DNA from 3 places in the Thermopolyspora flexuosa genome. Region 1 is predicted to be linked to each of the others. Evidence: riboswitches for the same ligand, from Rfam matches in the RefSeq annotation. Region 1 holds a riboswitch; each other region holds the start of a gene.
What was found. A riboswitch is a leader RNA that binds a small molecule or an ion and turns the genes downstream of it on or off. The one in region 1 is predicted to bind cobalamin.
Positions count from the first base shown of each region.

Region 2: linked by a shared signal. The riboswitch ahead of FHX40_RS21665 (CbtB domain-containing protein) and the one ahead of FHX40_RS14495 (ABC transporter substrate-binding protein) in region 1 are both predicted to bind cobalamin.
Region 3: linked by a shared signal. The riboswitch ahead of cobN (cobaltochelatase subunit CobN) and the one ahead of FHX40_RS14495 (ABC transporter substrate-binding protein) in region 1 are both predicted to bind cobalamin.

Region 1 covers NZ_VFPQ01000001.1:3,421,392-3,429,088, reverse strand. Annotated here, with positions in the region: gene FHX40_RS14515 (helix-turn-helix domain-containing protein) at 1-412, shown strand, start outside; gene FHX40_RS14510 (DUF397 domain-containing protein) at 413-649, shown strand; gene FHX40_RS14505 (hypothetical protein) at 813-1,079, shown strand; gene FHX40_RS14500 (histidine phosphatase family protein) at 1,304-1,942, opposite strand; adenosylcobalamin (AdoCbl) riboswitch at 2,078-2,227, shown strand; gene FHX40_RS14495 (ABC transporter substrate-binding protein) at 2,273-3,217, shown strand; gene FHX40_RS14490 (FecCD family ABC transporter permease) at 3,278-4,318, shown strand; gene FHX40_RS14485 (ABC transporter ATP-binding protein) at 4,315-5,199, shown strand; gene FHX40_RS14480 (adenosylcobinamide amidohydrolase) at 5,299-5,985, shown strand; gene FHX40_RS14475 (serine/threonine-protein kinase) at 6,000-7,697, opposite strand, start outside.
Region 2 covers NZ_VFPQ01000001.1:5,047,352-5,055,048, forward strand. Annotated here, with positions in the region: gene FHX40_RS21630 (MMPL family transporter) at 1-1,261, opposite strand, end outside; gene FHX40_RS21635 (aldo/keto reductase) at 1,383-2,417, opposite strand; gene FHX40_RS21640 (MerR family transcriptional regulator) at 2,501-3,166, shown strand; gene FHX40_RS21645 (cysteine dioxygenase) at 3,437-3,889, shown strand; gene FHX40_RS21650 (rhodanese-like domain-containing protein) at 3,886-4,305, shown strand; gene FHX40_RS21655 (cytochrome P450) at 4,306-5,508, opposite strand; gene FHX40_RS21660 (hypothetical protein) at 5,716-5,919, opposite strand; adenosylcobalamin (AdoCbl) riboswitch at 6,099-6,247, shown strand; gene FHX40_RS21665 (CbtB domain-containing protein) at 6,251-6,463, shown strand; gene FHX40_RS21670 (CbtA family protein) at 6,473-7,252, shown strand; gene FHX40_RS21675 (putative cobaltochelatase) at 7,425-7,697, shown strand, end outside.
Region 3 covers NZ_VFPQ01000001.1:5,058,921-5,066,617, reverse strand. Annotated here, with positions in the region: gene FHX40_RS21710 (precorrin-2 C(20)-methyltransferase) at 1-1,257, opposite strand, end outside; gene cobN (cobaltochelatase subunit CobN) at 1,313-4,906, opposite strand; cobalamin riboswitch at 4,964-5,085, opposite strand; gene FHX40_RS21700 (precorrin-3B synthase) at 5,144-6,253, shown strand; gene FHX40_RS21695 (precorrin-8X methylmutase) at 6,250-6,891, shown strand; gene FHX40_RS21690 (cell division protein SepF) at 7,064-7,327, opposite strand.

The DNA.
Region 1 (7,697 bases):
CCGCGTGCACATGCGCATGAAGCGGCAGGAGCGGCTCACCCGGAAGGACGGGCCGAAGCTGTGGGCGGTGATCGACGAGGCCGCGCTCCGGCGGCCCATCGGCGGCCCGGAGATCATGCGGGAGCAGATCCAGCACCTGCTTGACGTCTCCACGCTGCCGAACATCACCATCCAGGTGATGCCGTTCAAGTACGGCATGCACGCCGCCGAGGGCGGGGCGTTCACGATCCTTCGGTTTCCAGAGTCCGATCTACCGGACGTGGTCTACGTCGAGCAGCTCTGGGGTGCCTTGTACCTGGACAAGCGGGAGGACGTCGACCCGTACCTCACCGCGATGGAGCAGCTGTGCGTGGAGAGCACCACGCCAGGGGGCACCGCCGAGATACTCGGGGAAATTCTCAGAGAGATGTAGATGCAGCAGACGTACAACGGGATGCCGGCCAGCGCAATCCGCGGGGTTCGGTGGCGCAAGAGCATCCGCAGCAACTCGACCGGCAACTGTGTGGAGCTCGCCGAGCTTCCCGACGGGGGGATCGCCGTCAGGAACTCCCGGGACCCGGAGGGCCCGGCCCTGATCTATACCCGTGAGGAGTTCCGCGCCCTCATGCTGGGGGTCAAGGACGGCGAGTTCGACAACCTGCTGGCGTAACACGCATTTAACATTGCCCGCATCCGATTAACGCGGGTGCGGTGGACGTGTAACCAGGATCTTCGTCGAGTCCGGCACATTGGGGATCGTCCATCGTGTGCGACGACGCGCGGTCGGACGACTGGCAATGGACGACATCGTGGGGGCCCCAATGCTGGATCGGATGACGCTCTATCCCGTGGCCGACGACGTGCTGTTCGCACCGGGCGGCCGGGTCGTGATCCGTACCTACGGCGTGGCCACACCGGTGGAGCCGGCCACGGGGGAGACGGGGGAGCGGCACGCGATCGCGTACCGCACCTGGGTGACCGGGATCCGGGAGCAGCCGCGGTACTGGCGGTGGGGTCACTTCGAGGACGCCCGCCGCGGGCACCGCAAGGTGCTGGAGTGGCTCACCGGACGCGGGCCGCAGCCGGCCGCCGCCCGCTGAGCCGTCGGCCGGCACCCGGGCGCGAAACCGGGTGCCGCCGCCTGTGACGACGCCCCGGCGCCCCACCCGGCGCCGGGGATCCCGGACCGTTCCCGCCGCACGCACGCCACCCGCCGAGGCGTTCCCGTTCCCCCGCGAGGGCACGCCTGGGCGCCGTACGGCGCGCCTGCACGGCGGTACGCCGCACCGTGGCGTGAGGTCCGGAAAGGCCGCGGCCGGGCCGGTCACAGGCCCTGCACCGGCACGTTCCACCGCCGGATCACCGGTTCGCCGTGCTCGAAGCCGAGCACGCCGATCGATCCCGTGTCGAGCCGGAACAGGCGGCCGTCGCGCGGCTCCAGGCCGAGCCAGCGCGCGGCCAGCACCCGCAGCAGGTGGCCGTGCGCGACGATCGCCACGTCGTGCCCGGCCACGACGGGCCGTACCCGGGCGATGACCCGGTCGGCCCGCGCGCCGACCTGCTCGGCCGTCTCGCCGGGGTGATCCGCGTCGCCGGGGATCACGCCGTCCCGCCACAGGTACCAGCCCGGCCGGGTGCGGCGGATCTCGGCCGAGGTCACGCCCTCGTACCCGCCGTAGTCCCATTCCCACAGGTCGGGGTCGAGCCGTCGTTCCGGCGTGCCCGGCCCCGGCTCGGGCGTCTCGGCGCCGTCCGGCAGCAGGCCGGCGAGCTCCGCGGTACGGCGGGCCCGCCGCGCCGGGCTGACCAGGACGAGGGCGAAGGAGCGGGCCTTGAGCACGGGCGCGAGCAGCCGTGCCTGCTCCTCGCCGCGCGCGGTGAGCGGCACGTCGGTGCGTCCGGTGTGCCGGTGGTCACGGCTCCACTCGGTCTCGCCGTGCCGGATCACGAAAAGTTCTGCCATATGTGACCATCATGCCCGCCGTCCGGTTCGCCATGGCCCGCGGACCAGGCGGCGGCCTTCGGCTTGCCCCCGCGCCCCTGCCGCGCCGTGCCCGCTCGCCGGGGCCGCCCTGGAGCGCGGGCCCGGGGGTTGGTAACGTGCCAGTCAAACGCGACGTACAGCGAAGTCCGGTGCGAGTCCGGCGCTGTCCCGCAACTGTCAAGCCCCCGTCGTGGGGACGAGCCAGGTCGCCTGTGCGCCGCGTCGACGACATCAGCCCTCGTGGAAAAGGGTGATCCGTCGCGTACGGGTCCCTCGATTCCCGGCAACCGACCCCTGTGGAGGACTCTCGTGAGGCCCGTACGGCTGGCCTTGGCGAGCGCGTTGCTGGTGATCCTCGGACTGGCCGCGTGCGGCCAGGCGCAGGATCCCGCACCGTCCGCCCCCTCGTCCGCATCCGCGTCGTCCGCCGCGTCCGCGTTCCCCGTCACCGTCGAGGCGGGCAACGGGCAGGTCACCATCGAGCGGCGGCCGGAGCGCATCGTCTCCCTCTCGCCCACCGCCACCGAGACCCTGTTCGCCATCGGCGCCGGGCCGCAGGTCGTCGCCGTGGACGAGCGCTCCAACCATCCCCCCGAGGCGCCGAAGACCTCGCTGTCGGGGTTCAAGCCGAACGTCGAGGCGATCGTCGAGTACAAGCCCGACCTCGTCGTGATCGCCAGTGACATCGACGACATCGCCGCCAAGCTGAGCAAGGTGAACGTGCCGGTGCTGGTCGAGCCGTCCGCCACCGACTTCGACGACGCCTACGACCAGATCCTCGACCTCGGCACGGCGACCGGCAACGCCGACCGCGCCCGGCGGCTCGTCGACGAGATGCGGCGCGAGCTCGACCGGCTCGCCGCCGAGGCGCCCAAGGAGAAGAGGCTCAGCTACTACCACGAGCTCGACGTCACGCCGTACTCGGTGACCTCCAACACCTTTATCGGGCGCGTCTACGGCCTGTTCGGGCTCGTCAACATCGCCGACAGGGCGCCGGACGCGGCCGGCGGCTACCCTAGGCTGTCGGCCGAGTTCATCGCCAAGGCCGACCCGGACCTGATCTTCCTCGCCACCACCAAGTGCTGCGGGCAGAACCGGGACACCCTCGCCAAGCGGCCCGGCTGGTCCGGCCTGTCGGCGATCAAGAACGACCGCGTGATCAACCTCGACGACGACATCGCCTCGCGCTGGGGGCCGCGGGTCGTGGACCTCGCCCGCACCGTGAGCGACGCCGTGCGCAAGGCGGCCGGCTGAGCCATGGGCGGGGCGACGTCCGGCGAACGCGTGACCGGTGGCTGACCGATGGACCACGGGATGCGCGCGCCGGTGGTGCCGGCGCGGCGGTCGCTGCTGCCGCCGCTGCTCGTCTCGGTGGTGCTGCTCGCCGCCGCCATGGTGGCCGGGCTGCTCACCGGCGCCGCGGACATGCCGGTCCGCGGCGTGCTGCTCGCGCTGCTCGACGGCCTGCCGTTCGTCTCCGTGGACTCCGGGCTCGCCCCGGTGGAGCGGAGCCTGCTGCTCGAGCTGCGGCTGCCGCGGGTGCTCACCGCGGTGGCCGTGGGCGGGCTGCTCGCCGTCGCCGGGGCCGGTTACCAGGGGGTGTTCCGCAACCCGCTCGCCGACCCGTACCTGCTCGGCGCCGCCGCCGGGGCCGGGCTCGCGGTCACCCTCGCCGTGGTGTTCCTGCCGGGCGAGGCCGGGGTGGCCGCGATCCCGGCCGCCGCGTTCGCCGGCGCGGTCGGCGGCGTGCTGCTCGCCTACGCGCTCGGCCGCAGCGCGGGGCGCGGCGGTACGGCGACGCTCGTGCTCGCCGGGGTGGCGGTGATGTCGTTCCTCACCGCGGTGCAGACGTTCGTGCAGCAGCTCAAGGTGGAGGAGCTGCAGCGCGTGTACGCCTGGATCCTCGGCGATCTCGGCGGGAGCTGGGAGCGGCTCGGCATGATCGCGCCGTACGCGGCGGTCGCGGCCGTCGCCCTGCTGCTGCACGGGCGGCTGCTCGACGTGCTGTCGGTCGGCGACGAGGAGGCGGCCGGGCTCGGCGTGCACGTGGGCCGGGTGCGGCTCGTGGTGCTGTTCGCCGCCTCGCTCGCCACCGCCGCCGCGGTCGCGGTGAGCGGGCTGATCGGGTTCGTCGGCGTGGTGGTGCCGCACGTGGTGCGGCGGCTCGCCGGTGGCTCGTACCGCATGGTGCTGCCGCTGTCGCTGCTCGGCGGGGCGGCGTTCCTCGTCGCCGCCGACCTGGTGGCGCGCACCGTGCTGGCCCCCGCCGAGCTGCCCATCGGCGTGGTCACCGCGTTCGTCGGCGCGCCGTTCTTCGTGGCGATCCTCCGCGCGACCCGGCCGGTGGGGACATGACCGCGCCCGCCCGCCGCCGCCCTCCGGCGCCCGCCGCGGCCGGTGCCGCGCACGCCGCCACGGGCGCGGGTGCCCCGCGTGGCGTGCCCGCCGCGCCGGGCGGGCTCGTGGTCGACGATCTCGACGTCGCGCTGGACGGCACGCCGGTGCTCTCCGGCGTCCGGCTCACCGTGCCCGGCGGCAGCTGGCTCGCGGTGATCGGGCCGAACGGGGCGGGCAAGTCCACCCTGCTCAAGGCGATCCTCGGGCTCGTGCCGTACACCGGGACCGTGCTCGTCGACGGCGAGCCCGCGCACGCCCGCACCCTGCGCGAGCGGGCCCGGCTCGTCGCCTACGCGCCGCAGACGCCGTCGCTGCCGCCGGACATGACGGTGTTCGAGTACGCGCTGCTCGGCCGCACGCCGTACCTGTCCTATCTGGGGTGGGAGAGCCGCGCCGACCGGGAGATCGCCGCCGCGGTGCTCGACCGGCTCGGGCTCGGCCCGCTCGCCCGGCGCAGGCTGGGCCGGCTCTCCGGCGGGGAACGCCAGCGGGTCGTGCTCGCCCGCGCCCTCACCCAGCAGGCGCCGATCCTGCTGCTCGACGAGCCCACCACCGCGCTCGACCTCGGCCACCAGCAGCAGGTGCTCGAGCTCGTCGACCACCTGCGGCTCGCCGACGGCCTCACCGTGGTCACCACCCTGCACGACCTCAGCCTCGCCGGCCAGTACGCGGACACGGTGCTGCTACTGTCGCAGGGCCGGTCGGTCGCGTCCGGGCCGCCCGCCGAGGTGCTCACCGAGGCGTCGCTCGCCGAGCACTTCGGCGCCCGGGTGCGCGTCGACGCCGGTCCGGGCGGGCGGCCCCTGGTGCACCTCGTCCGCCCGGACGGCGACCGGTGAGCCGGGGAGAGGCAGGGACCAGGTGGAGGAGCGCCGGTGGGGGAGGAGCGCACAAGTCAGGCGGCACCGCACGGGGCCGGGGCGGTGGCCCGGCCCGCGATGACCCTGGACTACCGGCAGGAGGACGGGCAGCGGCTCGCCTCGCTGCTGTGGCGGTTCGGCCCCGGCTGGCGCATGATCTCCTCGGCCGTGCTCGGCGGCGGCATCGGGCCGCGTGAGTGGGTGCTCAACGCGCAGGTGGCGAGCGGATACCGCCGCCTCGACCCGGCCGACCACCTGCGCGCGCTCGGCCCGGCCGGGCCCGGCGTCGGCATGATGACCGTCGCCTACGTCGACCGGTACGTGCGCCGCGGCGACGGCGGCGTGGAGGCGGTCGCCACCGTGGGCCTGCGCCACCCCACCTGGGCCGCCGCCCCGCCGGACGCCGCCGACCCGGTGCTGGAGCCGGGCGGGGAGCCGGTACGGCCGGCCGGACGGCCCGGCCGCGGCGGGGCCGCCCCGGTGCCGGGGACGATCAACATCCTCGTCGTGGTGCCGGTGGCGATGTCCGACGCCGCCCTGGTGAACGCGGTGATGACGGTGACCGAGGCGAAGACGCAGGCGCTGCTCGAGACCGGCTACCCCGGCACCGGAACCGCCTCGGACGCGGTGTGCGTCGCGGTGCCCGAGCACGGGCCGCAGGAGATCTTCGGCGGCCCCCGCTCCACCTGGGGCGCCCGGATCGCCCGCGCCGTGCACGCCGCCGTGCTCGAGGGCACCCGCGCCTGGTACCGCGGCCCCCGCTGACCGGCACGGGCTCGTCACGGGCTCGGGAAGGTGACGCTGCCGGCCACGCGCTCGATCACCCCGTCGTCGCACCGGCCCGGCGCGCAGAAGAAGGTGAGCAGCGCCGTGCGCCGCCCGTCGGCCCGCCGTACCAGGTAGGCGACGAAGTCGAGGCGGCCGTTCCCCTGCGGGTCGTTGATCGTGCCGGTCACCCGGAAGCCCGGGCGGCCGCCCACGGTGGTCGCGGACGGCTCGGAGCCGAAGCCCACCGTGCCCGGCAGCGACGCCGCCAGGCTGTCCTTGATGTGCGGGATGTCGGAGACGTCGAGCGTGTTGCTCACCTGCGCCACCAGGCCCGAGGCCCGCTCGGGCTCCTCGCCGTTCAGGATGCCGTTCACCGCCGTCCAGTCCGAGGCGACCGGCACCGAGAACAGGGCCTCGAACTCGGCCGCGGCGGGCGAGAGCACCACGTACTCGTCGCCGTGCACCCGGGTCTGCCAGGCGGCCGGGTGCTCGAAGGTGAACGGCGCGGCCGGGTTGCCGGGGAACGTCCGCCACGTCACCGAGGGGCCGCCGGGGCTGAGCCACAGGAACGCCACCACCGCGAGCGAGACGAGCGCGGCGATCGCGCCGATCAGCGGCCCGCGGGCGCGGCCGCGACGCCGGGCGCGGTACTCCCCGGTCGGCTGGGTCCAGGCGGCCTCCGGCGGCACGCTCCCCCCGCCCGGGCCGACGACCGAGTGGGGCCCCGAGCCGCCGGGCGGCCAGGTGCTCGCGCCCACCACCGGGCCGGTGGGCGCGACGGCGCCGAGCTGGGCGAGCGTCGGCCCGCTCACCGGGCCGGGCTGCATCGGCACCTCGGCGATCGGCCGCACGGGCGGCGTACCGGCCGCGATCGCCTCCTGCAGCGCGGTGACGAACTGCAGGCAGGTGGCGTACCGCGCGTCCGGCGACTTGGCCAGCGCCCGCGCCATCACCTCGTTCACCGCGGGCGGCAGCTCCGGCCGGTACGGCGTGAGCGGGGGCGGCTCCTGCGAGACGTGCGCGTACAGCAGCGCCAGCTCGGTGTCCCGCTGGAACGGCGGGATGCCGGCGAGCGTCTCGAAGGCGACGCACGCGAACGCGTACAGGTCGCCGCGCCCGTCCACCGGCAGCCCGCGGATCTGCTCCGGCGCGACGTACCGGGGCGTGCCCATGAACTGGCCCTGGCTGGTCAGCCCCGCCTCGGCGTAGGTGCTCTTGGTGAGCCCGAAGTCGGTGAGGTAGACGTGGTCGCCGTGCGGGTCGTCCGGGTGGCCCTGCGCCACCAGGATGTTCGCGGGCTTGACGTCGCGGTGCACCAGCCCGGCGAGGTGGGCCGCGTCCAGCGCCGAGGCGATCTGGTGGAACAGCCGCAGCGCCCGGGGGACCGGCAGCGGCCCGCTGCTCTGCAGCAGCCGGCGCAGGTCGCTGCCCTCCACGTAGCGCATGGCGATGAACAGCAGCTCGCCGCTCTCGCCCGCCTCGTAGATCGGGATGATGTGCGGGTGGTCGATGCTCGCCACCAGCCGCGACTCGCGGATGAACCGGTCACGGAACCGCGGGTCGTGGGACAGCTGCGGGGCGAGCACCTTCAGCGCCACCGTGCGGTTGAGCCGCCGGTCGTGCGCCCGGTACACGGTCGCCATGCCGCCGTCGCCGATCACGGACTCGACGTGGTAGTCGCCGAGCATCGTGCCCACCAGCGAGGGCGT
Region 2 (7,697 bases), 1.6 Mb from region 1:
TGATCACCTTGGTCGGGTCGTACGCGAACTCCTCGGCGAGCATCCGGGTGGACGTCACGCTGTGCGTGGACGCGGGCAGCGACCACTCGGCCGGGCGGGACCAGACCACCCCGAGCAGCGGGGTGCCGAGCGCGAGCAGGAACGCGGAGATGCCCAGGGTGGCGACGAGCGGACGGCGCATCACCGCGTGCGCGGTGCGGTACCAGCGGGTGCCCTGGACCGCGCCCCGCCCCCACGGCACCGGCACGCGCAGCCGGTCGATGTTCCGGCCGACCTGCGCCAGCAGCGCGGGCAGCAGGAACAGCGCGCTCAGCACCGCGAAGATCACGACGCTCGCCCCCGAGTACGCCAGCGAGGTGAGGAAGCGCGACGGGAAGACGAGCAGCCCGGCGAGCGTGACCGCGACCGTGACGCCGGAGACCACCACGGTACGGCCGGCCGTCGCGGTGGTGCGCACCACGGCGTCGGTCACCTCGCGCCCGGCGGCGAGCTCCTCGCGGAACCGGCCCACCATGAGCAGGGCGTAGTCGGTGGCGAGGCCGAGGCCGAGGATCACCACGACGTTCATCGCCGCGGTGGAGAGGTCGACGAACCCGCCGACCACCCGCAGCACGCCGAGCGAGCCGACCGCGACCACGACCGCGATGAGCAGCGGCAGCGCGGCGGCGACCACGCTGCGGAACACGAGCAGCAGCAGGATCATGAGCAGCGGGAACGAGATCAGCTCCGCGCGGCTCAGGTCCCGGTTGGCGATCTGGTTGAACTCGTGGCCGATCGCGGTGAGGCCGCCGTAGTGCTCGGTGAGGCCGGGCGCGTCGAACAGCGGCCTGATGCGCTCCCAGACCACGACCTGCTCCTCCTCGACCGCGCCGGGGAGCTGCATGGTCACGTACGTCTTGCGCCGGTCCTTGGACACGAAGTCGGGCGAACCGGTGCTCCAGTACGTCTGCAGCCAGGCGTAGTCGGCCTTGGGCACCTTGGCCACGGTCTCCTCGACGGCCTGCCGGAACCGTGGGTCGTCCACGGTCATCACGGCGCTCTCGTAGATCACCACGACGTCGGCCACGTGGCGGCCGAGCGTACCGGCGAGCAGCGCGTTGGCCTCGGCCGACTCGCCGTTCGGGTTGTCCAGCCCGGCGCCGCCGCCGAGGATGCCGCCGGCACCCGATCCCCAGATGCCGCCGAGTAACACGAACAACAGCGCCCCGGCGAACACCCAGCGGCGGCGTCGGGCGCCGAATCTTCCGATTGCCGCGAACATCTCCAGCTCCCAGGAGGTGCGTGTGGACGCGTGGACGCCGCCGGGGCGCGGCCCGGCGGCTCACGCGGCGGGAGAATGGATAGTGAACAGTGGCGCTATCCACTATCCCCATACGAAACGCTCAGCTCGGCCGCCTGCGCAGCGCGGGGTCCTCCAGCGCGGGCGGGCGGTACCCGGCGTCGGCCGGGTTGACCGTGGTCCCGGGCGGCACGATCTCGTCGATGCGGTCGAGCACGTCGTCGGACAGCCGTACGTCGGCGGCGCCGAGCTGGCTCTCCAGGTGCTCCATGGTGCGCGGGCCGATGATCGCCGAGGTCACGCCCGGGTGCCGGATCACGAACGCCAGGGCCATCTCGATCAGCGTCAGGCCGCTCTCCTCGGCGAGCACGGCGAGCCGTTCGGTCAGCTCCAGCTTGCGCACGTTCTCCGGCAGCGCCATGTCGTACCGCTCGGGCAGCAGCGGGGCCCGGCGGCTCACCGGCAGCTCCCTGCCCGCGCGGTACCGGCCGGTGAGCCAGCCGCCCGCGAGCGGGCTCCAGGCGAGCACGCCCATGCCGTACTCCTGGCACAGCGGCAGCACGTCGGCCTCGACGCCGCGGACGAGCAGCGAGTACGGCGGCTGCTCGGTGGCGAAGCGCTCCCGGCCGCGCTGCTCGGCCACCCGGCGGGCCTCGGCGATCTGGTAGGCGGGGAAGGTCGAGGTGCCGATGTGCCGCACCTTGCCCGCGCGCACCAGGTCGGTGAGCGCGCCGAGGGTCTCGTCGATGTCGACCGTGGGGTCGGGGCGGTGCAGCTGGTAGACGTCGATCCAGTCGGTGCGCAGCCGGCGCAGGCTGTCGTCCACCGCCCGCATGATCCAGCGGCGGCCGTTGCCGCCCTGGTTCGGGTCGTCGCCCATCGGAAAGTGCACCTTGGTGGCGAGCACGACGCGGTCGCGCAGCCCGTGCCGGGCGAGGCACTCGCCGATGAACTGCTCGGACTGCCCGCCGGCGTACATGTCCGCGGTGTCGATGAAGTTGATCCCCGCGTCGATCGCGCGCAGGATCAGCTTCTCGGCCGCCGCGTAGTCGTTCTCGCCCCACCAGCCGAACATCATCCCGCCGAGGCAGAGCGGGCTCACCTTGATGCCGGTACGGCCCAGCGGCCGGTATTCCATGCGTCCCCCTGAACGGAAAGTGGATAGGAGTGCTTTCCACTATCCACTGGATACACTTGGCCCGCAAGACGTGGGGAGGATTCATGCGGATCGGTGAGCTGAGTCGTCGCACCGGCGTGCCGGTGCCGACGATCAAGTTCTACCTGCGGGAAGGGCTGCTGCCCCCCGGCGAGCTCACCAGCCACAACCAGGCCCGCTACACCGAGGCCCACGTCCGCCGGCTGCGGCTGATCCGCGCGCTGATCGAGGTCGGCGGGCTGAGCGTGGCCGCCACCCGCGACGTGCTGCAGAAGATGTACGCGCCGGGCATGAGCGTGCTCGACCAGGCGGGAAAGGCGCAGTTCGCCATGGGTGCGCCCGCGCGCCCGCCGGTGGAGGACGAGGCCTGGCGGCAGGCGAAGGCCGAGACCGAGAACCTGCTCGAGCGGCTCGGCTGGCAGGTCCGCGAGACCAACCCGGCCCGCCAGACGCTCACCTCGGCCCTCGCCGTGCTGTTCCGCCTCAACCAGACCGACCAGCTCGAACTCCTCGACGTCTACGCCCGCGCCGCCCGCCAGGTCGCCGAGGCCGAGATCGCCCAGCTCCTCACCCAGCAGGACCACGACGCCCTGCTGGAGACCGCCGTGATCTGGACGGCCGTGGGCGACACCGTGTTCGGCGCGCTGCGCCGCTTCGCCCAGGAGGACATCGCGTACGGCTCGGGCGCCGTCGCCGACCCGCCCGCTCGGGACGAGAAGGACGAAACCTGACGAACCACGGTCCGTCCGGCCACACCCGCCAACGGCCCTGCCGCCCGCCGTCACCGCCTCGCCTCCCGGGACCCATCACGATCATCCCCGATTTTCAGGTTGACTTTGTGGGGAATATGCGGCCATCCTTAGATGCCATGCGTCCCGGACTTCTGACCTGGTCAAACCTGCCCGTCGACCTGCGGCGTCAGGCGAGCGCGCTGTGTCCGGCGCCCGTCTCCGCGTGACCGTAGGCATCGAACCGACGACAGGATCAGAAGGACCGCAACCGTGACCGTGTACACGACCGCCCCCGCCCGCGACCGGCTCGCCGAGACGGCCCGCTCGCTCGCCCTCGACCCTGCGCGGTGGATCCACCGGGTACGGCTCAGCGTCGAGGAGCGCTGGTACGAGCGCCTCCACGTCGACGCCGAGCACGAGATCTGGCTGCTGAGCTGGATGCCCGGCCAGGCCACCGGGTTCCACGACCACGGCTACTCCCGGGGCGCGTTCGCCGTCGCCCTCGGCACGCTCCAGGAGGACGACCTGCGCGTCGAGCGCGACCTCGCGCCCGGCGACGTGCGCGCGTTCGGCCTGAACCACATCCACGACGTGCGGAACGTGTCGCACGCCCCGGCGGTGAGCGTGCACGTCTACTCGCCGCCGCTCAGCCTGATGAACCGCTACGACCGCACCGAGTCCGGCCTGATCAAGGTCGCCGAGGAACGCGCGGAGCAGTGGTGACCCCGCCCCGGCCGCCCGGCGCGCGCACCATCGACGAGATCCTCGCCGACCGGCGCCGCCGGCTGCGCCGCCTGCCGCCCACCGAGGCGTACGCCCGGGTGCGCGACGGCGCCGTGCTCGTCGACATCCGCCCGGCCGCGCAGCGCGCCGCCGAGGGCGAGGTGCCGGGCGCGCTCGTGGTCGAGCGCAACGTGCTCGAGTGGCGGTTCGACCCGCAGTGCGCGGCCCGGCTGCCGCAGGCGACCGGCTACGACGTCGAGGTGATCGTGCTCTGCTCGGAGGGCTACACCTCCAGCCTCGCCGCGGCCGCGCTGCACGAGCTCGGGCTGACCCGCGCCACCGACGTGATCGGCGGCTTCCACGCCTGGCGGCGGGCCGGGCTCCCGGTCACCCGGCCCGCCGTACCCGCGACCTGATCACCAGCGGACCGGCAGCCGCTCCAGGCCGCCGACGATCAGGCCCTGCCGGTAGGTGAGCTCCTCCACCGGTACGGCGAGCTCGAGCGTGGGCAGGCGGCGCAGCAGCTCGCGCAGCACGCTGCGCAGCTCGGCCCGGGCGAGCGCCTGGCCGAGGCAGGAGTACGGGCCGACGCCGAACGCGATGTGGGCGTTCGGGGCGCGGTCGAGCACCATCTCGTCGGCCCGGTCGAACTCCTCCTCGTCCCGGTTCGCCGCGCCCATGCTGCAGATCACCGTGGTGCCCGCGGGCAGCGTGACGCCGCCCACCTCGACGTCCTCGCCGAGGTACCGGGGCAGCCCGAAGCCGGGGTTGGCATCGAAGCGCAGCGACTCCTCCACCGCGGTGCGGACCAGCGACGGGTCGGCGAGCAGGGCCTCCCACCTGCGGCGGTCGGCGAGCAGCATCGCCACCATCTTGCCGATCATGTTCGTGGTGGTCTCGTGCCCGGCCACGAGCAGGCCCTGGGCGGTGAGCAGCAGCACGCGCTCGGTGAGGCCGGTGTCGAGCGTGCCGACGATCTCGAGCAGGTCGCTGATCAGATCGTCGCCGGGCGCGGCCCGCTTCGCCGCGATGAGCGCGCTCATGTATGCGGTGAACTCGTCCTGGGCCGCGTCGATCTCGGCCCGGGAGTACCGGGTGAGGCTGAGCATCGTGTCGGACCAGTACCGGAACCGGTCCCGGTCGGCGTCCGGCACGCCGAGCAGGGCGCAGATCGCCCACACCGGGAGCGGGAAGGCGAGCTTCGCGCACAGGTCGGCGGGCGGGCCCTGGCGCACCATCTCGTCGATGAGGTGCCCGGCCATCGCCTCCAGCCGGGGCCGCAGCTCGGCGACCCGCTTGGCGGTGAACGCCCGGCCCACCAGCCGCCGCCACTCGGCGTGGAACGGTCCAGTGATCTCGGCGTCGCGCATGCTGAACAGCGTGCCCTCGGCGTTGATCCGCGCCGCGTCCTCGGCCGTCAGCGTGCGGGTGAAGCGCGGGTCCAGCAGCAGCTGCTTGACGTCCCGGTAGCGGGTGAGCAGCACCGCCTCGTCCCCGCTGGGCAGCCGGACCCTGCTGATCGGGCAGGTCCGCCGCAGCTCGGCCCACTCCTCCGGCGGCACCAGCGGGGCCGGGTTGGCGAACGGGTAGTCCGGTATGCCGATTCGGGTCTCGCTCACGCTGCCTCCAGGTCTGTGACGTGCAGGTACGGCGGGCCGCCGGGATCGGGCGGCGACGACCGGCGCGCCGGGCCGCATCGGGCCCGCGGCGGACGAGGACGAACCGGCATCGGCATGCCCGAGACCTGCCGCTTCACACCTGCCGGGCGGGTGACATGCCGCCGCACCGTGCGCGGTTTGTGACTGTCCGTCGCGACAGCCATCCCGCTAGTAGGGGCGGCCGGTGCCCTCCCCGGGCAGGTAGCCGCCGTCGTCGGCGTCGGTCCGGCCGGACCCGGCGTCCGGATCGTCCTCGTCCGAGGCCACCCACTCCACGTCGGCGCTCACGTGCCCGGGGCCCGGCTCCGGGTCCGCGGGCCGGGACCGCTCGCGCGGCTCCCGGCGGCCCTTTCCGTCCCTCGCACCGCTCACCGGTCCTCCCCTCACGGCCACGTCTCGGTGTCGTGCCCGAGGGCACCACTGCCCGCGTCGCCGCGCCCCCATGCCGGTCTGACCTGGCCCTGACCGGTCCATGACCGGGTCCGGCGGCGGGTGCCCGCCCGCGGGTACGGCCGGGCCGTACGTTGACGGGGATTGCGGGCCACGGTACGTTTCGAGGGAGTTCGCGGCGGTTCAAGGGAAATCCGGTGAGAGGCCGGTGCGGACGCGCCACTGTATCCGGGACGTCGATCCCGGGAGCCAGGTCGCTTGAACCGTCGTGGGACCTCACCGTATGGGCGCGTTATCCCAGAAGGAGGCACTTGTGAGCGATCTGTCCGCTCCGTCGTCCATTCCCTCGTCTGTTCCCTCGTCCTATCCCCTGGCACGGCTGCGGCCCTGGCTGCTCGCCGTCCCCGTTCTGCTGCTCCTCGCCTACCTGGTGCTGATGGACAACGGAGCGGTCTCCCGGGCGGGCCTGCTCCTGCACGAGCTGATGCACGACGGCCGGCACCTGCTCGGCGTGCCCTGCCACTGAGGGCACCCCATGACGATCCGCACCCTGGTGGCCAGGGGCCTGCTCGTGGGCCTGCTGGCCGGGATCCTCGCGGGCGCGTTCGCCTTCCTCGCCGGCGAGCCGCACGTGGAGCGCGCGATCGTGCTGGAGGAGGCGGGCGCCGCGGCCGGGGAGGGCGCGACGGCACACGGTCACGATCACGGTCACGACCACGGCGGAGCGGCGGGTCACTCGCACGGTGCCGGAGTCGTGGTGAGCCGGCCGGTGCAGCAGGCCGGCCTGTTCCTCGCCACCGGGCTCTACGGGCTCGCCGTGGGCGGGATCTTCGCGCTGGTGTACGCGGGGCTGCGGGGGCGCGTCGGGCCGCGCAACGACGGCCTGCTCGCGATCGTCGCGGCCGGGACCGCGTTCCTCGCGATCGTCCTCGTCCCGTTCGTGAAGTACCCGGCGAACCCACCCGCCGTGGGCGATCCGGACACGATCGACGAGCGCACCCTGCTGTACCTGGTGATGGTGCTGGTCGGGCTCGCCGCGACCGCGGTCGCGGTGGGCACGGCCCGCCGGGCCGGGCCCGATCCGTGGCGGCGCTGGACGGCCGCGGTGACCGCCTTCCTCGTGCCGGTGGTCGCCGCGTGGCTGCTGCTGCCGCCGGTCGACGAGGTGCCCGAGGGCTTCCCGGCCACGTTGCTGTGGGACTTCCGGCTCGCCTCGCTCGGCACGCAGCTGGTGTTCTGGTCGGCGCTCGGCGTGCTGTTCGGCCTGCTCACCGAGCGCGCCACCCGGCGGGCGGCGGTCGCCCCGGCCGGGTAGACCGCGTGCCGCGCCCCGGCGCGTGCCCCGTGCGGCCACCGCGCGGACGCCGTGTGCTCCCGGCCGCGCCGCGGCCCGCCCGGTCCCCGGTCTCCGCCGGCGCGGCGCGCCGGGCCCCCGGCGCGGACGGCGACGGCCGCCGGCTCCCATGTCCCCCGAGCAAAGGCGTTCGATGATCAACTTTCCGTTCAGCGCCGTCGTCGGGCTCGACGACCTCAAGCTCGCGCTCCTGCTCAACGCGGTCTCGCCCCGGGTCGGCGGGGTGCTCGTGCGCGGCGAGAAGGGCACCGCCAAGTCGACGATCGTGCGCGCGCTCGCCGCGCAGCTGCCGCCGGTCGACGTGGTCGCCGGGTGCCGGTTCGCCTGCGACCCGGACGCGCCGGATCCGGGCTGCCCGGACGGGCCGCACGAGCCCGGCGCGCCGCGGGTGCGGCGGCCCGCCGCG
Region 3 (7,697 bases), 1.6 Mb from region 1:
GGTGCGGTGGCGGGAGGCCGGGTTGTAGATGGCGATGACCAGGTCGGCGCGGGCGGCGGCGGTGAGGCGGGCGGCGATGACCTCCCACGGCTTGAGCAGGTCGGACAGGGACAGTACGCAGAAGTCGTGGCCGAGCGGGGCGCCGGCGCGGGCGGCGACGGCCTGGGCGGCGGTGATGCCGGGGACGACGCGGACCGGCACGTCGGGGTAGTCCTCGGCGGCCTCGAGCACCGCGCTCGCCATGGCGAACACGCCGGGGTCGCCGGAGGAGACGACCGCGACGCGCCGGCCCTCGCGGGCGAGCTCGAAGGCGTGCCGGGCCCGCTCGGCCTCGACGCGGTTGCCGGTGGGGTGGCGGCGCTGGCGCGGGTTGGGTGGCACCCGGTCGAGGTACGGGCGGTAGCCGACGAGGTCGGTGGCGGTGGCGAGGGCGTCCTGCGCCTCGGGGGTGAGCCAGGGGCGCCCGGCCGGGCCGAGGCCGACCACGACCACCTCGGGCGCGACCCCCGCCGTACGCGGCGGTTCGGGCGGGACGGTGCCGCCGCCCGGCCCGGCGAGCAGGGCGAGCGAGAAGTACGGCACGCCGTCCGGGTCGACGTCCCGCAAGGGGGCCACCCGCTCGCCGGCCATCGTCGCCCGTTCCACGTACCAGGCGTCGTCGAGCCGCCCGGCCGCGGCGAACGCGTCCCGCACCTTCGCAAAGGTACGGCCCAGCTTGAGCACGGCCGCGGCGTCGCTGCGGCGCAGCCGGTCGGCGAGCTCGCCGGCGGGCAGCGTGCCGGGCAGCACGGTGAGGATCTCGTCGCGTTCCACCAGCGGGCGGCCCAGCACGGCGGTCGCGGCCGACACCGAGGTGACCCCGGGCACCACGGTGGCCGGGTAGCGGTGCGCGAGCCGCTTGTGCAGGTGCATGTAGGAGCCGTAGAAGAGCGGGTCGCCCTCGCACAGCACGACCACGGTGCGGCCCGCGTCCAGGTGGGCGGCGAGCCGGGCGGTGCACTCGGCGTAGAAGTCGTCGAGCGCGCCCTGGTAGCCGCCCGGATGGCCGGTGGTCTCGGTGGTGACCGGGTAGAGCAGCGGCTCCTCGATCTGCCCCGCCCGCAGGTACGGCTCCGCGATCGAGCGGGCGATGCTGCGCCCGTGCCGGGCCGCGTGGTAGGCGATCACGTCGGCCTCGCCGATCAGCCGGGCGGCCTTCACCGTGATCAGCTCGGGGTCGCCGGGGCCGAGGCCGACTCCGTACAGACGTCCGGTCATGGTGCTCACCTGGGGTCCTTGGTGCGTGGGGCGGGGAAGACAGGGGGAAGGCGGCTCAGCGGCCGGTGGCGTCCTCGAGGTCGCCCTCGGTCTCGAGGAAGACCCGGCGCACGCCCTCGAGGATCCCGGCGTCCGGGTTCGCCCACATGCCGCGCTCGGCGGCCTCGAGCAGGCGCTCGGCGATGCCGTGCAGCGCCCACGGGTTCGACTTGGCCATGAACGCCCGGTTCTCCGGGTCGAGCACGTAGGCCGCGGCGATCCGGTCGTACATCCAGTCGGCGACCACCCCGGTGGTCGCGTCGTAGCCGAACAGGTAGTCGACGGTGGCGGCGAGCTCGAACGCCCCCTTGTAGCCGTGCGCGCGCATCGCCGCGAGCCAGCGCGGGTTCACCACCCGGGCGCGGAAGATCCGCGCGGTCTCCTCGGCGAGGGTGCGGGTGCGTACCGCGTCCGGCCGGGTGGTGTCGCCGAGGTACGCCGCGGGGGAGCGGCCGGTGAGCGCGCGGACCGCGGCGACCATGCCGCCGTGGTACTGGAAGTAGTCGTCGGAGTCGGCGATGTCGTGCTCGCGCACGTCGATGTTCTTCACCGCGACCGCGATCCTGCGGTACGCGTTCTCCATGTCCTGCCGGGCGGGCACGCCGTCGAGGTCACGGCCGTACGCGTGGCCGCCCCACACCGCGTACACCTCGGCGAGGTCGGCGTCGCCCCGCCAGTTGCGGCTGTCGATGAGCGGCAGCAGCCCGGCCCCGTACGCGCCCGGCGCCGGGCCGAAGATCCGCATCGTGGCCCGCCGCCGGTCGCCCCGGTCGTAGGCCCGCACGTGGGCGCGCACGTAGTTCTGCTCGTCCGGCTCGTCGAGCTCGGCCACGAGCCGGACCGCGTCGTCGAGCATCGCCACCACGTGCGGGAACGCGTCCCGGAAGAACCCGCTGATCCGCATGGTGACGTCGATCCGGGGCCGGCCGAGCTCGGCGAGCGGGATCGGCTCCAGCCCGGTCACCCGGCGGGACGCCTCGTCCCACTCCGGCCGCACCCCGAGCAGCGCGAGCACCTCGGCCACGTCGTCCCCGGCGGTGCGCATCGCGCTCGTGCCCCACATCGACAGCCCGACCGAGCGCGGCCAGGCGCCGTGCTCGGCCCGGTACCGCTCGAGCAGCGACCGCGCCATCGCCTGCCCGGTCTCCCAGGCGAGCCGGCTCGGCACCGCCCGCGGGTCGACGGCGTAGAAGTTGCGGCCGGTCGGCAGCACGTTCACCAGCCCGCGCAGCGGCGACCCGCTCGGCCCGGCCGGGACGTAGCCGCCGTCGAGCGCGTGCAGCACGTTGCCGATCTCGTCGGTGGTACGGCACAGCCGCGGCACCACCTCGGTCGCGGCGAAGGCGAGGATGTTCGCCACGGTCTCGCGGCGGTCGGCGTCGGCGTCCGGCAGCAGCGCCGCGGCCACCTCGGGCGCGGCGGCCGCGTCCCAGCCGCGCTCCTCCATCGCCTCGACCAGCGCGCGGGCGGCCGCCTCGGCCGCGTCCACCTCGGCCCGGCCCGCCGTACCGTCCTCGGCGAGGCCGAGCGCCTCGCGCAGCCCGGGGAGCGCGTGGCGGCCCGCCCACATCTGGCGGGCGCGCAGGATGGCGAGCACGAGGTTCACCCGGTCGGCGCCCTCCGGGGCCTGGCCGAGCACGTGCAGGCCGTCGCGGATCTGGGCGTCCTTCACCTCGCACAGCCAGCCGTCGACCTGGAGCAGGAACTCGTCGAACTCGGCGTCGTGCGGCCGGTCCGCGACCCCGAGGTCGTGGTCGAGCCGGGCGGCCCGGATGAGCGTCCAGATCTGGGCGCGCACCGCGGGCAGCTTCGCCGGGTCCATCGCGGCGACCGTGGCGTGCTCGTCGAGGAGCTGTTCGAGCCGGGCGATGTCGCCGTACGTCTCGGCGCGGGCCATCGGCGGCACGAGGTGGTCGACGAGCACGGCGTGCGCCCGCCGTTTGGCCTGGGTGCCCTCGCCGGGGTCGTTGACGAGGAACGGGTAGATCAGCGGCAGGTCGCCGAGGGCGGCGTCGGTGGCGCACGAGGCGGAGAGCGCGGCCGACTTGCCGGGCAGCCACTCCAGGTTGCCGTGCTTGCCCACGTGCACGATCGCGTGCGCGCCGAACTCGTCGGCGATCCACCGGTACGCGGCGAGGTAGTGGTGGCCGGGCGGCAGCTCGGGGTCGTGGTAGATCGCGATCGGGTTCTCGCCGAAGCCGCGCGGCGGCTGCACCATCACCACGACGTTCCCGGCGCGCAGCGCGGCGAGCACGATGTCCCCGTCGTGCACGAACAGCTCGCCGGGCGGCGGCCCCCAGTGCCGCTCGACCGCGTCGCGCAGGTCGGCGGGGAGGGTGGCGAACCAGCGGGCGTAGGCCGCGCCGGAGATCCGCACCGGGTTGCCCGCGAGGTGCTCCTCGGTGAGCCAGTCGGGGTCCTGGCCGCCCGCGGCGATCAGGGCGTGCATGAGCGCGTCCCCGTCCTGCCCGGCCACGCCGGGGAAGCCCTCTCCGAGGTCGTAGCCCGCCTCGGCGAGCCGGGCGAGCAGCCGTACCGTGCTCGCCGGGGTGTCGAGGCCGACCGCGTTGCCGAGCCGGGCGTGCTTGGTCGGGTACGCCGACAGCATGACCACGATCCGCCGCTCGGCGGGTGGGGTACGGCGGAGCCGGCCGTGCCGTACCGCGATGCCGGCGACCCGGGCGGCGCGCTCCGGGTCGGCCACGTAGCCGGGCAGGCCGTCGGCGTCGAACTCCTTGAACGAGAACGGCACCGTGATGATCCGCCCGTCGAACTCGGGGATCGCCACCTGCGAGGCGGCGTCGAGCGGGGAGAGGCCGTCGTCGCTCTCCGCCCAGGCGCGGCGGCTCGTGGTGAGGCAGAGCGCCTGCAGGATCGGCACGTCGAGCCCGGCGAGCGCGCCCACGTCCCAGGCCTCGTCGTCGCCGCCCGCGCCCGCCAGCGCGGGCCGGGTGCCGCCCGCCGCGAGCACGGTGGCCACGAGCACGTCGGCCGCGCGCAGCGTCTCGATCAGCGCGGGCTCGGCGGCCCGCAGCGACGAGCAGTACACCGGCAGCGGGCGGCCGCCCGCGTCCTCGATCGCCCGGCACAGCGCCTCGACGAACGCGGTGTTCCCGGCCACGTGGTGGGCCCGGTAGTAGAGCACGCCGACCACCGGCCCGTCGCCGCCCCCGCGGGTCTCGCGCTCGAGCACGCCCCAGGCGGGGGTGGGCCGCGGGGGCGCGAAGCCGTACCCGGTGAGCAGGACCGTGTCGCACAGGAACGCGTGCAGCTCGGCGAGGTTGGCCGGCCCGCCGTGGGCGAGGTACGCGTGCGCCTCGGCGCACACCCCGCCGCTGACCGTGGACAGCTCCATCAGCTCCGCGTCGGGCACCTGTTCGCCGCCGAGCACCACCACCGGGCGCGGCCCGGCGAGCAGCGCGTCGAGCCCGTCCTCCCAGGCCCGCCGCCCGCCGAGCAGGCGCACCACCACGAGGTCGGTGCCGTCCACCAGATCGGGCAGGTCGTCGACGGAGAGCCGTGCGGGGTTGCCGAGCCGGTAGGGCTTGCCGCTCGCGCGGGCGCTGAGCAGATCGGTGTCCGACGTGGACAGCAGCAGAACGACGGGCACGCCGAAAAACCTCCCTCGGGGTCCTCGCCCCCGTGTCGCGGGTGTCACGACGGCCGGAGTCTCCTGGCTCCCGGATCGACGCTCGCCCCGGCCTTCCCACCCGGACGGGCAGTGGCCGTAGCTGGGGTTCGCTCCCCGGTGACAGTGGCGGGACCGCGCCGGATTCGCACCGGCTTCCTCCGTACCGTCGCCTGGCCCTCAGCCTACGACGGCAAGATCCGGCGTACCATCCATCCCGTGCCGAAGCCCGACGCTCCCAGACGAACCCGCCCCGACGCCTGTCCGGGGGCGCTGCAGGTGCACGAGGCCGCCGACGGGCCGCTCGCCCGGGTCCGGCTGCCCGGCGGCGTGATCCGGGCCGACCGGCTGCGGGTGCTCGCCGACTGCGCGGCCACCCTCGGCAACGGCGTCATCGAGCTCACCTCGCGCGGGAACGTGCAGGTCCGCGGCCTGGCCGGGACAGCCCCGGGGCCGGACGCGGTGCCGGCGGCCGAGGCGTTCGCCGCGCGCATCGCCGCCGCGGGGCTGCTGCCGTCGACCACGCACGAGCGGGTGCGCAACATCGTGGCCTCGCCGTTCGGCGACCGGGACCTGGTCGACGCGCTCGACCGTGAGCTGTGCGCGCGCCCCGGGCTGGCGCGGCTGCCCGGGCGGTTCCTGTTCTCGATCGGGGACCTGGGGCTGGAGGCGGACGTCACGTACGCCGAGGGCCGCCTGCTGCTCGCCGGGCGGGACGCCGGGATCGGCGTGCCGCCGGAGCGGGCCGTGGCGGCCATGCTCGACGCGGCCGAGGCGTTCCTGCGGCTGCGCACCACCGAGTGGCGGATCGCCGAGCTCGCCGACGGCCCGGCGCGGATCGCCGCCGCGCTCGGCGGGGCCGCCGGGGAGGTACGGCCCGCCCCGCCGCAGCCGCGTGAGCCCGGCGTGGTCGCCCAGCCGTCGGGCGGGCTCGCCGTACAGGCCCTCGTGCCGCTGGCGCGGCTCACCCCCGAGCAGGCGCACGCGATCGCCGGTCTCGCCGCCGAGGTGCGGTTCACGCCGTGGCGCACGGTCGTGGTCCGGGACGTGGCCGACCCCGAGCGGGTACGGCACGGCCTGGCGGCGGCCGGGCTCGTCACCGATCCGCGCTCGCCCTGGGTGGGGGTGACCGCGTGCACCGGGCTGCCCGGCTGCACCCGGGCGCTCGCCGACGTGCGCGCGGACGCGACCGCGTGGGTGCGCGCACAGAGCGCGCCCGCGGCCGTGCCGGTGCACTGGTCCGGGTGTGAGCGCCGCTGCGGGCTGCCGCGCGGCCGGGTGCGGCAGATGGTGGCCACCGCCGACGGCTATCGGGAGGAGGGGCCGTGACCGGGTTCGCCGGGCCGCCGTTCGACTACATCCGGGACGGGGCCGAGATCTACCGGCGGTCGTTCGCGACGATCCGCGCCGAGGCGGACCTGGACGGCCTGCCGCCCGAGGTGGCCCAGGTCGCGGTGCGGATGATCCACGCGTGCGGGATGACCGACCTCGTCCGGGACCTGGCCTGGTCGCCGCAGGTGGTGACCCGGGCGCGGGCGGCGTTGCGGGCGGGCGCGCCGGTGCTGTGCGACGCCGAGATGGTCGCCTCCGGGATCACGCGGCGGCGGCTCCCCGCGGACAACGAGGTCGTCTGCACGCTCAACGACCCGCGGGTACCCGAGCTCGCCGAGCGCCTCGGCACGACCCGCAGCGCCGCCGCGCTGGAGCTGTGGCGGGACCGGCTGGAGGGCTCGGTGGTGGCGATCGGCAACGCGCCGACCGCGCTGTTCCGCCTGCTCGAGCTGGTGGCCGAGGGGGCGGGCCGTCCGGCTGCGGTGCTCGGCATCCCGGTCGGCTTCGTCGGCGCGGCCGAGTCGAAGCTCGCGCTCACCCGGAGCGGCCTCGACCACCTGGTGGTGCACGGCCGCCGCGGCGGGAGCGCGATCACCGCCGCGGCCGTCAACGCCATCGCCTGCGAACGTGAGTGAGCCGCGCCCGTGCCGTACGGCACGCGTCGGCGGCGGGGGAGGGCGCTCGGCCGCGTTCACCGGCGGGCCGGATGAAACGTCCTTGTCGGAGCGGTCGCTAATCGGTGCGCCGCGCGTGCGGCGGTGTGCCGGTGGCCGGTGCGGAGGCCGGAGGCGGCAGGCGGCATCTGCGTCAGTCCGCGATGTGGGCGAGGTCCGGGATGTGCGCGGCGGCGATCCGCGGTTTCGCCGGTGGCTGGAGCAGGAACACCTTCCGCTCGAGCCGTTCCATGTCGCCGCCCCGCCCGTACACCAGCCCGGCGCAGAAGTCCACGAGTGGCCTGGCCTCGTCGTCAGGGAGGTGTGAGACGTCCATGACGACCGGGACACCGCTGCGGAAGAAGTGCCCCACGTAGAAGGCGTCGTTGTAGTCCTTGGGCCGCAGCTTCTTGATCACGGGTAGGTCTTTCGTGTCGCAAGGTCACCTGGGATGGCTCCCCGGCATGCGGGCACCGGGGATTCGACGTGTGCCGCGCATGCGGCACTTCCTGCGTCACCGACACCGATGCGGTCAGGTCTCGCAGGCCTTCGAGCCGTGCGGCTCCATGCCGGCCTGCCCGGTGGCACCTGACACGGCAGTGCTGGAGATGGTATCGAGCATTGGATCACGTTGCTGGCGAAATGGACCTTTGACGCCGTCTTTCCGGTAAGTGAATCCGTTTCGTTTCCGGTCGGTGATCCGAGGGGCCGGCCGGTGCGGGTGACGCCGGGCGGCGGCGGCGCGGGCGTCGCCGCCCCGCCGGTGCGGCCGTCTCCGTACGGCACGG